DNA from 3 places in the Mycolicibacterium monacense genome. Region 2 is predicted to be linked to each of the others. Evidence: predicted binding sites of a transcription regulator. Region 2 holds the regulator's gene; each other region holds the start of a gene.
What was found. The regulator LexA, encoded in region 2, represses DNA repair genes until DNA is damaged. The targets are predictions, from matches to a motif close to CGAACANNTGTTCG.

Region 1 (4,194 bases), 980 kb from region 2:
GGAGATCCCCGAGCGCGAGCCGGATGCGCGCATCGCCCTACCGACCCGCGAGGACCAGGCCCTGCTCTACCGGCTCTCCGGGGACCGCAACCCGCTGCACAGCGATCCGTGGTTCGCCCGCGAGCTGGCCGGCTTCCCGCGTCCGATCCTGCACGGGCTGTGCACCTACGGTGTCGCCGGCCGTGCGCTGGTCGCCGCGCTCGGCGACGGTGACGCCACGCGGGTCACCGCGATCGGCGCCCGCTTCACCTCGCCGGTGTTCCCCGGCGAGACGTTGACGACGTCGGTGTGGCGCACCGCCGAGGGCGACGCGGTGTTCCGGACCGAGGCCGCCGCCCCGGACGGCTCGGGCGCCCGACTGGTGCTCGAGGACGGGACCGCGCAGTATCGACCTTGATTTGGTGAAGTGCCGGTGAAAACGGCCTCCGATTGACAGGATTGGAATCCGCGGCGTTCGCCGGACGTGCGAGATGGGCGGTGGTTCGGTCATGAGGTTGGTCGTCGGTTATCTCGCCACCCCCGGTGGCGCGGACGCACTCGCGCTGGGCGTCCGCCTGGCCCGCACGCTCGGCGCCGAACTCGACATCTGCATCATGCTGCCGTCCGACCGGGCACTGCCGGCCATGGTTCCGACCGGTGAGCACGACGATCTGCTTGCCCGTCAGGCCGAGAAGTGGCTGGCCGATGCGATGGCGTCGGTGCCCGCCGACGTGTCGGCGCACAGCCATCTGGTGTTCACCGACTCCGCCGCCGACGGGCTCATCACCGAAGCGGGCCGGCTCGGCGCCGACGCGATCGTGGTGGGGGGATCGGGCGGTGGCCTGGCCGGCAGTTACACGCTCGGCTCGGTGGTCAACCAGCTGCTGCACTCGGCGCCGATGCCCGTCGCGGTGGCGCCGCGCGGACTCCGGGACTCGCCGGTCGAGCGCGTCCGGGAGGTGACGTGCGCCCTCGGCCGCCGCGAGGGCGCGGACCTGCTGCTCGAGCACGCGGTCCGGTTCAGCTCGGCGGCGGGCACACCGCTGCGGCTGGTCTCGCTCGTGGCGCTCGACCCGACGTTCGGGGTGCTGCGCGGTGACGTCGACGCGGTGCGGCACCGGGCGCTCGAACACGCCAACCAGACCTTGGAAGCGGCGAAACGCGGTCTGCCCGAGGGTATTCCGGTGACCTCGCTGACCGTCGACGGGCGCGGCGTCGAGGACGCGGTGGCCAAGCTGGAATGGCACGACGGTGATCTCATCATGGTCGGTTCCAGCCGGTTGAGCGCACCGCGACGGCTGTTCCTCGGCTCGACGGCCGCCAAGATGCTGCGCGTCCTGCACGTGCCGGTGGTGGTCATCCCGCGCGATCAACTCACGCCCGAAGACCTGCCCTAACCGGGCAGGCCGTGGTCGCCGTACTCGTGCAGCAGCGCCAGCGGGTCCAGAGTGTCCCACGCCGTGCTGTAGAACTGCTCCTTGAGCAGGCGCGCCTCGTACTCCATGTTGGCGAGGTCGGCGATCTGGTCGTAGCCGTAGTACAGCAGTGACACCGGGCCGGTGGTCTTGAGCAGTTCGTTGATGATGACCTGCGCGCCCGCCTTGTTGCCCTGGGCGGCCTCGATGAAAGCCGGGACGATCTTGTACGCGGGCACGACGACGTTCACCCACGGCACGATCTGGCTGCCGCGGTACACCGCTTCGACGCCTTCGCGGATGTAGGGGCGGAACTCCGGGCCGGCCGCACCCATGAGCAGGTCGCGCAGCGTGAGGACCGCACCGGGCATGTCCTGGGGGTCCGGATCGTCGGGCCGGAACGGGTCGGGGCTCCACGGCACCGGCGCGGCGGCGGCCGCGGACACCGACTCGTCAGCGGACTCGTCGGCGGGTTCCTGGACCAGGCGGGCCGGTGCGGCCACATCCTCGAGCGCTTCCTCGTCAGCATCGGCGGCTGCATCGTCGGATGCGCTGTCGCGCTTGGCCACCGGCTCGACGTCGGCATCCTTCTCGACGGCGCGGAGCGTGAACACGCTGCGCAGCTTCTCGACCTGCTCGGCCTCGAAATCCTTCGCCGACTGCCGGAGCTTCTGGCTCAGCGACGGCTTGTCGGCTCCAGCCTTGTCGGGCTTGTCCTCAGAAGTGTCCTCGGTGCTGTCGTCGGTCTCGTCGGCCTCGGTATCCGGTTCGGCTTGTGGCTTCGCGGGTCCGGCGTCGACGGAGCCCGACGACTCCGAACCGCTCGCCGACTCCGAGGCGCTCGACGCCGACTCGGTCTCCGCGTGCGCGAGGCCCTGGCCGGAGACTGCGACCGCGGCGCCCACGCCGACTGCGACCGCCAATCCGCCGACGTAGCCGATGTACCTGTGTGACGCCATTCCCCGATGTCCTTCCCTAGGCAAGGACATCGTAGAGGTCACCTCGCCGTTCGGCAGCGCAGTCCGCGTGCGCCCGCCGGACATCGACCATCGAACGCGTGTTCGATACACTCGTGGGGTGGGTTTCTCCAACGGGCCGACATGGCCGGAGATCGAGCGGGTCTTGAACGGCAAGCCCCGCCGCGCCGGGGAGTCTCTGCGCGAACCTCCCGGTGACGGCGGCGACAGCCCGGCGTGGTCGCGTAAACGCGGCGCCTACCAGGCTCCGCAGTTGCCGCGCTCGGGCGGCGCGGTGCCGTACGCCGAACTGCACGCCCACTCGGCGTACAGCTTCCTCGACGGCGCAGGCACCCCGGAGGAACTCGTCGAGGAGGCCGCCCGCCTTGACCTGCGGGCCATCGCGCTGACTGACCACGACGGGCTCTACGGGGTCGTCCGGTTCGCCGAGGCCGCCAGGGAACTCGACATGCGCACGGTGTTCGGCGCCGAACTGTCGCTGGGCATGGGCGCGCGCTCCGCAAGAAATGAGGTGCCCGATCCACCGGGCCCCCACCTGCTGGTGCTGGCCCGCGGACCCGAGGGCTACCGCCGGCTGTCGCGCGAGATCGCCAAGGCGCATCTGGCCGGGGGCGAGAAGGGAAAGCCCCGCTACGACTACGACGCGCTCACCGAGGCCGCCGGCGGGCACTGGCACATCCTCACCGGCTGCCGCAAAGGCCATGTCCGCCAAGCTCTCTCGGAGGGCGGCCCGGCGGCGGCCGAGAAAGCCCTCGCCGACCTGGTGGACCGGTTCGGCCGCGACCGGGTCAGCGTGGAGCTGACCCACCACGGCCACCCCCTCGACGATGAACGCAACGCCGCGCTGGCCGAGCTGGCACCACGCTTCGGCCTGACCGTCGTGGCCACCACCGCAGCGCATTTCGCCGAACCGTCACGCGGCAGGCTGGCGATGGCGATGGGCGCGATCCGGGCCCGTCACTCGATCGACGAGGCCGCGGGCTACCTCGCCCCGCTCGGTGGTTCGCATCTGCGCTCGGGGGAGGAGATGGCCCGGCTGTTCGCGCACTGCCCGCAGGTCGTCACCGCCGCCGCCGACCTGGGGGAGCAGTGCGCGTTCGGGCTGGCGCTGATCGCCCCGAAACTGCCGCCGTTCGACGTGCCCGCCGGGCACACCGAGGACAGCTGGCTGCGGCATCTGGTGATGCTCGGCGCCCGCAACCGCTACGGCCCGCCGGAACGGGCGCCGCAGGCCTACGCGCAGATCGAGCACGAGCTGCGGGTCATCGAAAAGCTGTCCTTCCCCGGCTATTTCCTCGTCGTCCACGACATCACCCGGTTCTGCAAGGAGAACGGCATCCTCGCCCAGGGGCGGGGTTCGGCGGCCAACTCCGCGGTCTGCTACGCGCTGGGGGTGACCAACGTGGACCCGGTCGCCAACGAGCTGTTGTTCGAACGGTTCCTGTCCCCGGCCCGTGACGGGCCGCCCGACATCGACATCGACATCGAATCCGATCTGCGTGAGCAGGCGATCCAGTACGTCTACGACCGCTACGGCCGTGACTACGCCGCCCAGGTCGCCAACGTCATCACCTACCGCGGCCGCAGCGCCATCCGGGACATGGCCCGGGCGCTCGGCTTCTCCCAGGGGCAGCAGGACGCCTGGAGTAAACAGCTCAGCAAGTGGAACGGGCTGGCCGACTCACCGGACATCGAGGGCATTCCCGAGCCGGTGGTCGATCTGGCGTTGCAGATCTCGAATCTGCCGCGGCACATGGGCATCCACTCAGGCGGCATGGTGATCTGCGACCGGCCGATCGCCGACGTGTGCCCGGTCGAGTGGG
Region 2 (4,194 bases):
CCGGCTGGCGCACGCGGCGATGCCCGGATCCCGGCTGGAGGTCTTCGAGGGGGCCGGACACTTCCCCTTCCACGACGATCCGGACCGGTTCGTCGAAATCGTGGAGCGCTTCATCGATTCGACCGAGCCGGCCAACCACGACCAGGAACTCCTGCGCCAGTTGTTGCGGACCGGCCTGAGCGAATCGGCGATCAGCGGGTCCGTCGACACCCGCGTCGCGGTCCTCGACGCGATGGGCAGCGACGAACGCAGCGCGACCTGACCGCCCCGTCACCGCCGAACACGTAGCATCGGCGCATGGCCATCGATGTCCAGGTCTTGCGTGTCTTCACCGATCCCGACGGCAACCACGGCAACCCGCTCGGCGTCGTCGACGCGGCCGCCGTCGATCCCGGCGACCGGCAGCGCATCGCCCGTGAACTCGGCTACAGCGAAACGATTTTCGTCGACATCCCGCAGGCCGGTGCGACGACCGCCCACATCAGGATCTTCACCCCTGCCACCGAACTTCCGTTCGCCGGGCATCCCACGGTCGGCGCGGCGTGGTGGCTGCGGGAGAACGGGCTGCCGGTGCACACCCTGCAGGTTCCGGCCGGCATCGTGCAGGTCGGCTACGAGGGCGACCTCACCGTGGTCAGGGCGCGCTCCGACTGGGCGCCGGAGTTCGCGATCCACGATCTGTCCTCCACCGAGGTCCTGGCCGCCGCCGATCCGGGCGACTATTCCGACGACGCCCACCACTACCTGTGGACGTGGACCGACCGCGATGCCGGGCACATCCGCGCGCGCATGTTCGCCCCGGATCTCGGAGTGCCGGAGGATGAGGCGACCGGCGCTGCGGCCGTGCGCATCACCGACTACCTGAGCCGCGATCTGACGATCGTGCAGGGCAAGGGTTCGGTGATCCACACCGTGTGGAGTCCCGACGGGTGGGTCAGCATCGCCGGGCGGGTCGTCGCCGACGCCGGGCGCCGCGTGGACTGACCTCTCTCAGCCCGACCGCGTGACGTCCTGGTGTGCGCGCAGGGCTTCGATCTCGCGCTCGAAATCTGCTGCGGATTCAAAGGATCGGTACACCGAGGCGAAGCGCAGATAGGCGACCTCGTCGAGATCGCGCAGCGGCCCGAGGATGGCGAGGCCCACCTCGTGGCTGGGAACCTCCGGTGAACCGGTCGCCCGGACCGCATCCTCGACCTGCTGGGCGAGCAGATTGAGTGCGTCGTCGTCGACCTGGCGCCCCTGGCACGCCCGGCGCACACCCTTGATGACCTTCTCGCGGCTGAACGGTTCCGTCACACCGCTGCGCTTGACCACCGCGAGCACCGCGGTCTCAACGGTGGTGAACCGCCGGCCGCACTCCGGACAGGACCGGCGGCGCCGGATCGCCTGACCTTCATCGGTCTCACGGGAGTCGACGACGCGCGAATCAGGATGACGGCAGAACGGACAGTGCATCACCGCTCCTTCGCCAGACCACCGGGTTCGTCCTTCGAACCTCTCCGAGCCTACTCGGGTGCCATCGCCACCGCCGACGGCGCGGGCCCAGGGCCACCCCGTATCCGGCGCGCAGAGCAGCGACGGTGCCCCGCACCACGATTCACTGTCCACGACGCACGTCAGCCGACAGGGGCGATCAGCGTCTGCCCGGCGTCGATGGCCGCCGAATCCAGCTGGTTGAGCTCGCGGATCCGTTCGACCACCGCACCGACCGGGGCGTCGGGGGCGACCCGCTGCGCGACCTGATGCAGGCTCTCCCCCATCTGCACCTGCACCACGGCCAGGTCAGCGGGTACGGGCGCCTGCTGGCCCGCGACGCCGCCCAGGTTCGCGACCAGCCCCAGCCACACCGTGATGCCGGCGGCCACCAGTGCGAGCAGCACCGTCGTCGCGGGCGTGATGGGACGGCGCCGGTGCGAGGCACGTGAGACCAGCACACCGTTGCCCCGGTGGCGCAGCGCCGCCCCGGCGGGCCGACCTGCCCGCGGCCGCCGGGCGTCGACCGGGCGGCGCACCCCGCGCGCGGCCGGATGCTGCTGGGTCTGCCTCACTTCGAGGATCGTCATGTGCGTGCCCCTTCCCTGGTGGGTGTTCGCCTGTGTGTTCGAATGTAGTCGATCAGGTGTTCGATGGATAGAACGTGTGATCGAACTGTTGCCGACGATAAGCGAGGGGTCCGACAAGTCCGTCCGACCACGACACGCGTCGAACACATGTTTGATCATCGGGCGTCGGGCGACTAGATTCAGGCCCATGAGCGACGACAGCAGCGAGACCCGGACCGGCGGGCGCCGCGGCGCAGACGCCGGCCTGACCGAACGACAACGCACCATCCTCGAGGTCATCCGCGCCTCGGTGACCAGCCGCGGCTACCCCCCGAGCATCCGGGAGATCGGCGACGCCGTCGGCCTGACGTCGACGTCCTCGGTGGCGCATCAGCTGCGCACACTCGAACGCAAGGGCTATCTGCGGCGTGACCCCAACCGGCCCCGCGCCGTCGACGTACGCCTGTCCGACGAGCCGGCGACGCCGGTGGTCACCACGGACGTCGCGGGCAGCGACGCGCTACCCGAACCGACGTTCGTACCGGTGCTCGGCCGGATCGCCGCCGGAGGGCCGATCCTGGCGGAGGAAGCGGTCGAGGACGTGTTCCCGCTACCGCGCGAACTCGTCGGCGAGGGGTCGCTGTTCCTGCTCAAGGTGGTGGGCGACTCGATGGTCGACGCCGCGATCTGCGACGGCGACTGGGTCGTCGTCCGGCAACAGGCCGTCGCCGACAACGGCGACATCGTCGCGGCCATGATCGACGGCGAGGCCACCGTGAAAACCTTCAAACGCAGCCGCGGTCAGGTGTGGCTGATGCCGCACAACCCCGCGTTCGAGCCCATCCCCGGTAACGACGCGGCGGTGCTGGGCAAGGTCGTCACGGTCATCCGCAAGATCTGACGCCGGCTCAGTCGCCGCGGACGAACCCGTTGGTGCGGGCGAACTCCTCACTGGCAAAGTAGATCTCCGCGACCGCGTCGTCGTAGCCACGGCTGCCCGGCACCCAGTACAGGCCCGTCCTGGTATCCGCCTTCACCGGGTAACCGGTCGGCGCCACACCCGAAGCGTCCACGGCCAACTGGATCGCGGTGCGGCCGGGCGTCGGCTCGTCGATGTCGATGGCCGCATGCCTGCCGCTCGGCGCATCGTCGACGAAGGGAGCCACCACGAACGCCCCGGGCACCGACGATGCCTCGTCCGTGGGTTCCTCGTCAGCCGGTTCTATGTCCGCCGGTTTTTCGTCAGCCGTTCCTACGTCGGCCGGTTCGATGTCCGCCGGCTCCGGCGCGGTCGACCCCCCGAGCGTGGGCGCGGGCAGGGAGGGCTCCTCCAACGCGGACTGCGCACGCTCCTCGTCGCTGATCGGCGCCTCGATACGCGTCGGCGCGGTGTCGATCGAGTCGGGATCGTCCTGCCCTCCGAAGAGGTCGGGCGCGGATGGCCGGTCGGGCGCGGATGGCCGGTCGGCCGCAACGGCCTCGTCCGCGGAGTCGGCACGGGGGTCCCACGGGTTCGCCGTTGTCGCCGGCGCACCGTAGCCACCGAGATACCGCCCGTGCTCGTCGGCGCCCTCGCCGTCGTCCGACGGGCCACCGTCGGACGGCCGGTATCGCGCGGCGTCGGCGAAGATGTCCTCGTCGTCGCGGAAGTGGTGGTCCCGGTCGTCGCGTCGGCGCCTCCACAGCGCCGCCCCCACGATCAGACCGACCACGAGCAGCACCGGGATGAGCGCGAGCAGCCACCACCAGTTCCACCGCCAGCTCAACCACTCACCGTCGTCCTCGGCGGCCGAGGACTGCGGCTCCGCCGGTGCGTTCGGCACGTCCTCGCCCGGCACCTCCAATCCGGCGAGCCGTGCGGCGAGATTCGCCGGCTCGGTGCTGAACCTGCCCGTCGACCGGTCGTAGGACAGCACCCCTTCGCTGAACCGCTGGGTGACGACGTCGCCGTTCTCGGTCTGATCGGCCATGGGCGCGCCCAGCGGGCCCTTCGCGCCGTCGAGCTTCGACCACCCCGCGTTCATCGCGCCCCGCACGATCACGGCGCCGTAGTCGGGGGTCCAGAAGATGACCGGCTCGTCCTTGGCGGCGAACGTGCTGATGCGGCTGTTCGACCCGAGCCCGCCGTCGGCTTCGCTGCTGGTCGGGAAGC
Region 3 (4,194 bases), 1.5 Mb from region 2:
TCCGGACACGAGAACGCGTTGCGCCGCGCGTGCGTCGCGGGCGCGCTGGCCACCCTGGTACCCGGCGCGGGTGACTGCGCTCCCACCGCCGAAGCGATCGACGACGCATTGAGATGACAGGAGAAGCGATGTCAGAGCACGACGCCCCACGCCCACCGGACGGTGACTGGCTGGGCACGCCCTATCTGCGGTTCACCCGCGAGGGGGCGTTCGGGGTGTGCACGCTCGACCGCCCCGAGGCGCGCAACGCGATGACCCCGGCGATGTACTTCGGCATCAAGTACGCGGTCAACCACGTGGGCACCGATCCCGACCTCGCGGGTCTGTTGATCACCGGGACCGGCGACGTGTTCGCGCCTGGCGGCGACATGGGCGGCGGCGGGGCGGACAACTGGTTGACCTTCGGATCGGCGCTGGGTATGGACGCGTTGCCGTTCGACACGCTGCGCCAGTCCGCGAAACCCGTTGTGGCGGCGGTCAACGGGCTCTGTCAGGGCGGCGGCATGCAGATCGCGCTGTGCAGCGACGTGGCCGTCGTCAGTGATCGCGCCACGTTCCGGGTGCCCGAGCTCTACCGCGGGATCGCCGACACCTACTACAGCCACATGCTGGCGCGGCTGATCGGCCCGGTGCGCACCCGGGACCTGATGTTCACCGGCCGCACCCTGTCGGCGGCCGAGGCCCTGGACTGGGGGCTGGTCGCGCGGGTGGTGCCCCACGACGACCTCCACGACGCCGCCCGGGAGGTGCTCGCGCAGTGCTGCCGCACCGCACCGCATGCCCGCTCGGTCATCAAGTCGAGCCTCGACAACTACATCGGCCTCTACGACCGCATCGGGATGCAGTCGAGCCTGGGCGCACCCGAGTCGATCGAGGGGTTCATGGCCTTCAAGGAGCGGCGCTCACCCGACTGGGTGCACCCTGAGCTGCGGATCGACGGGCGGTTGTGACCGCGGCATAGCTCAACTGGTTGAACTCGGGACCAATGGCCCTGGTGTGCCGGCCGGACGGAATGCGACGTTCGGTGCGTGGAGCACCTGACGACCCTGGACGCGGGCTTCCTCGAGGCCGAGGACGCGGACCCGCACGTGAGCCTCGCAATCGGCGGCGTCGCCGTCCTCGACGGCCCGATGCCCGACTTCGCCGCGCTGACGGCCACCCTCACCGAACGGCTGACGGCCGTGCCGCGGCTCACGCAGCTCGTCCACACCCGTCCGCTGGACCTCGGTGCGCCGGAGTGGGTGCCCGACGAACACTTCGACATCTCCCATCACATCCGGCGTGCGGCCCTGCCGCGACCGGGTGGCGATGCGGATCTCGACCGCCTGGTCGCCGACATCATGGAGCGCCGGCTCGACCGGGCCCGGCCGCTGTGGGAGTGCTGGGTGATCGAGGGGTTGTCGCGCCACCGGTGGGCGGTGCTGATGAAGGTGCACCACTGCCTCGCCGACGGTATCGCCGCGACGCAGATACTGACCGCACTGTGTGACGACGGGCCCACCGCGGCGCTGCGCCCGTATCCGCGGGCGGTGCCGTCGCCGGGCTGGTCGCTGCGCATCGATCCCGTCGGCTGGATGTCGAGCGCGGTGCGCACATCGTTGGGACTGACCACCGCGGCGGTCCGCGCGGTCCGTGGCGCGATCGACCTCGCGGGCGGCGTGCTGCGGCCGGCGCCCTCGTCGGTCCTGAACGGCCCGGTGGGCAGCATGCGCCGATACGCCGCCGTCGACGTGTCGCTGCCCGATGTGCGCCGCGTCTGCGACGAGTTCGGGGTCACGCTCAACGACGTGGCACTGGCCGCCATCACCCACAGCTACCGCGAGCTGCTGATCCGACGCGGCGAGAACCCCGGTCGTGACTCGCTGCGGACGCTGGTGCCCGTCTCGGTTCGTCCGGCAGACGCCATGGACGAACCGGACAACCGGGTGTCGTTGTTGCTGCCCCGCCTGCCGGTCGACAAGGCCGATCCGCTCCACCAGCTGCAGGCGGTGCACCGCAGGCTCACGTACGTGAAGGGCAGCGGACAGCGGCAGGCCGGAAGTGCCGTCATGTCGGCGGCGAATGCGATCCCCTTCGCGGTGACGGCATGGGCGGTCCGGAACCTGACGCGGTTGCCGCAGCGCGGTGTCGTCGCGCTGGCGACCAATGTTCCCGGCCCGCAGGAGGAACTGACGATCATGGGCCGCAAAGTCGGGCGGCTGTTGCCGATCCCGCCGATCGCCCTCCAATTACGCACGGGCATAGCGATTCTCAGCTATGCCGACAAACTGTTCTTCGGGATCATCAGCGACTACGACGCGGTGCCCGACGTCGACGAGCTGGCCCGCGGGATCGCGCAGGGAGTCGGGCGCCTCGCCGACCTCGCCTCCGTCCCGCATCGGTCGACACCGCTTGGCACGCTGGCGCTGGTGACCTGACACCTCCTTGTTGGCGCGAGGGTGTGCGCACGCGCGCTGACTCTCGAAACCTCTTTCGTCACAGTGGTTTCCACAGTCACATCGCCGGCGGTTTTGTCAGACCCTCGAACTAGTGTTCGAAGCATGGATGGATTGTCTGGCGCGGTCGACCACCTCGTGGCGTCCATCGCCGCTCTGCAAACCGCCTCCATCGACGATCTCTCCTACGAGCAGATCGTGGCCGAACTGGACCGCATCAAAGCAGCGGTGTGGGCGGTGCCCAGTGTGGAGCACCGCCTGACCGCGCGGCTGATGGACGCCGACCCGCATGAACTCGGCGCCACCTCTATCAAGGAGGTGCTGGCCAACCACCTGCGCATCTCCCGCAAAGCCGCCGGTGAGCAGCTCACCGACGCGCGCCAGTTGGGGCCGCGCTACACCCTGACCGGGGAGCGGGTGCAGACCGAGTTGGCCCACACCGCCGATGCGGTCGCCCGCGGCGACATCGGCACCGCCCACGTGCGGATCATTCAGGAGTTCGTCAAGAAGCTTCCGGCATGGGTGTCCTGGGAGCGCCGCGACCACTACGAACGCGACCTGGTCGGCCACGCCAGCGCACTGCGGCCCGAGGACTTCCGCAAGGTCGCCGACACCCTGCTGGGGTTCATCGATCAGGACGGCACCGAACCCGACCACCACACCCACCAACGTCGCCGTGAGTTCACCGTCGGCCGCCAGCAGGCCGACGGGATGAGCCGGGTCTCGGGGTGGCTCACCCCTGAAGCCCGCGGGCACTGGGATGTCATCGCCGCCAAATACGCCGCCCCCGGCGCCAACCTGCCCCACGACGACGCCCACACCGGCCGCGACGACCGCACCACCGGCCAACGCCACCACGACGCGCTCACCACCGTCCTACGCGACGCGGTCACCTCCGGCTCCCTCGGCCAGGTCGCCGGCGTTCCCGCCAGCATCGTCGCGACGATGACGCTCAACGAGCTCGAACGTGCCGCCGGGTGGGCGCACACCGGCGGCGGCAACAAGATCCCCATCCGGGATCTGATCCGGATGGCCGCCCACTCGCGGCACTACCTGGCGGTGTTCGACGACCACACCGAAGAAATCCTGTATTTCGGCCGCGCCAAACGCTGCGCCACCACCGCCCAACGCCTAGCCCTGTTCGCCCGCGACAGGGGCTGCACCCACCCCGGCTGCACCGTGCCGTTTTACTGGGCCGAAGCCCACCACACCGACGACTACTCCCGCGGTGGGCGCACCGACATCGACGACCTCACCCTGGCGTGTCAACCCGCCAACCTGCTCATCGAAAAGACCGGATGGACCACCCACCGCCCCGGCAACGGCCGCACCGAATGGACCCCACCCAAGGAACAGGACACCGGCCAACCCCGCATCAACAACCACTTCCACCCCCACCGCTACCTCACCGACAAGGCAGACGACGACGAACCCGAATAGTCAGCCCTTCGGGATCGCGTTCTCGATCTCGTCGAGCCACACTCGCGCGGACATGTCCGACGGCGCGCGCCAGTCACCGCGCGGGGACAGGGAACCCCCTGCGGACACCTTGGGCCCGTTCGGCAGCGCCGAGCGCTTGAACTGGCTGAACGAGTAGAACCGCTGGGCGAACACCTGCAGCCAGTGCCTGATCTCGTCGAGGGTGTAGCTGGGCCGCTTGCTGTCCGGGAATCCGGTGGGCCAGTTGCCGCTGTCGGCATCGCGCCAGGCGTGCCACGCCAGGAAGGCGACCTTCGACGGCCGGAACCCGTAACGCAGC

Region 1: G6N49_RS17215 (error-prone DNA polymerase) is a predicted target of LexA. The motif match lies at 2,445-2,458, and genes of this name have one in related genera.
Region 3: G6N49_RS05245 (HNH endonuclease signature motif containing protein) is a predicted target of LexA. The motif match lies at 2,523-2,536, and genes of this name have one in related genera.

What each region holds. Positions count from the first base shown of each region.
Region 1 covers NZ_AP022617.1:3,594,246-3,598,439, reverse strand. The annotation lists gene G6N49_RS17230 (MaoC/PaaZ C-terminal domain-containing protein) at 1-397, shown strand, start outside; gene G6N49_RS17225 (universal stress protein) at 489-1,376, shown strand; gene G6N49_RS17220 (hypothetical protein) at 1,373-2,353, opposite strand; gene G6N49_RS17215 (error-prone DNA polymerase) at 2,472-4,194, shown strand, end outside.
Region 2 covers NZ_AP022617.1:2,614,009-2,618,202, forward strand. The annotation lists gene G6N49_RS12460 (alpha/beta fold hydrolase) at 1-262, shown strand, start outside; gene G6N49_RS12465 (PhzF family protein) at 298-984, shown strand; gene nrdR (transcriptional regulator NrdR) at 991-1,455, opposite strand; gene G6N49_RS12475 (LysM peptidoglycan-binding domain-containing protein) at 1,617-2,063, opposite strand; gene lexA (transcriptional repressor LexA) at 2,251-2,943, shown strand; gene G6N49_RS12485 (sunset domain-containing protein) at 2,951-4,194, opposite strand, start outside.
Region 3 covers NZ_AP022617.1:1,086,381-1,090,574, reverse strand. The annotation lists gene G6N49_RS05260 (ribokinase) at 1-117, shown strand, start outside; gene G6N49_RS05255 (enoyl-CoA hydratase/isomerase family protein) at 129-950, shown strand; gene G6N49_RS05250 (WS/DGAT/MGAT family O-acyltransferase) at 1,029-2,417, shown strand; gene G6N49_RS05245 (HNH endonuclease signature motif containing protein) at 2,541-3,875, shown strand; gene G6N49_RS05240 (NAD(+) synthase) at 3,876-4,194, opposite strand, start outside.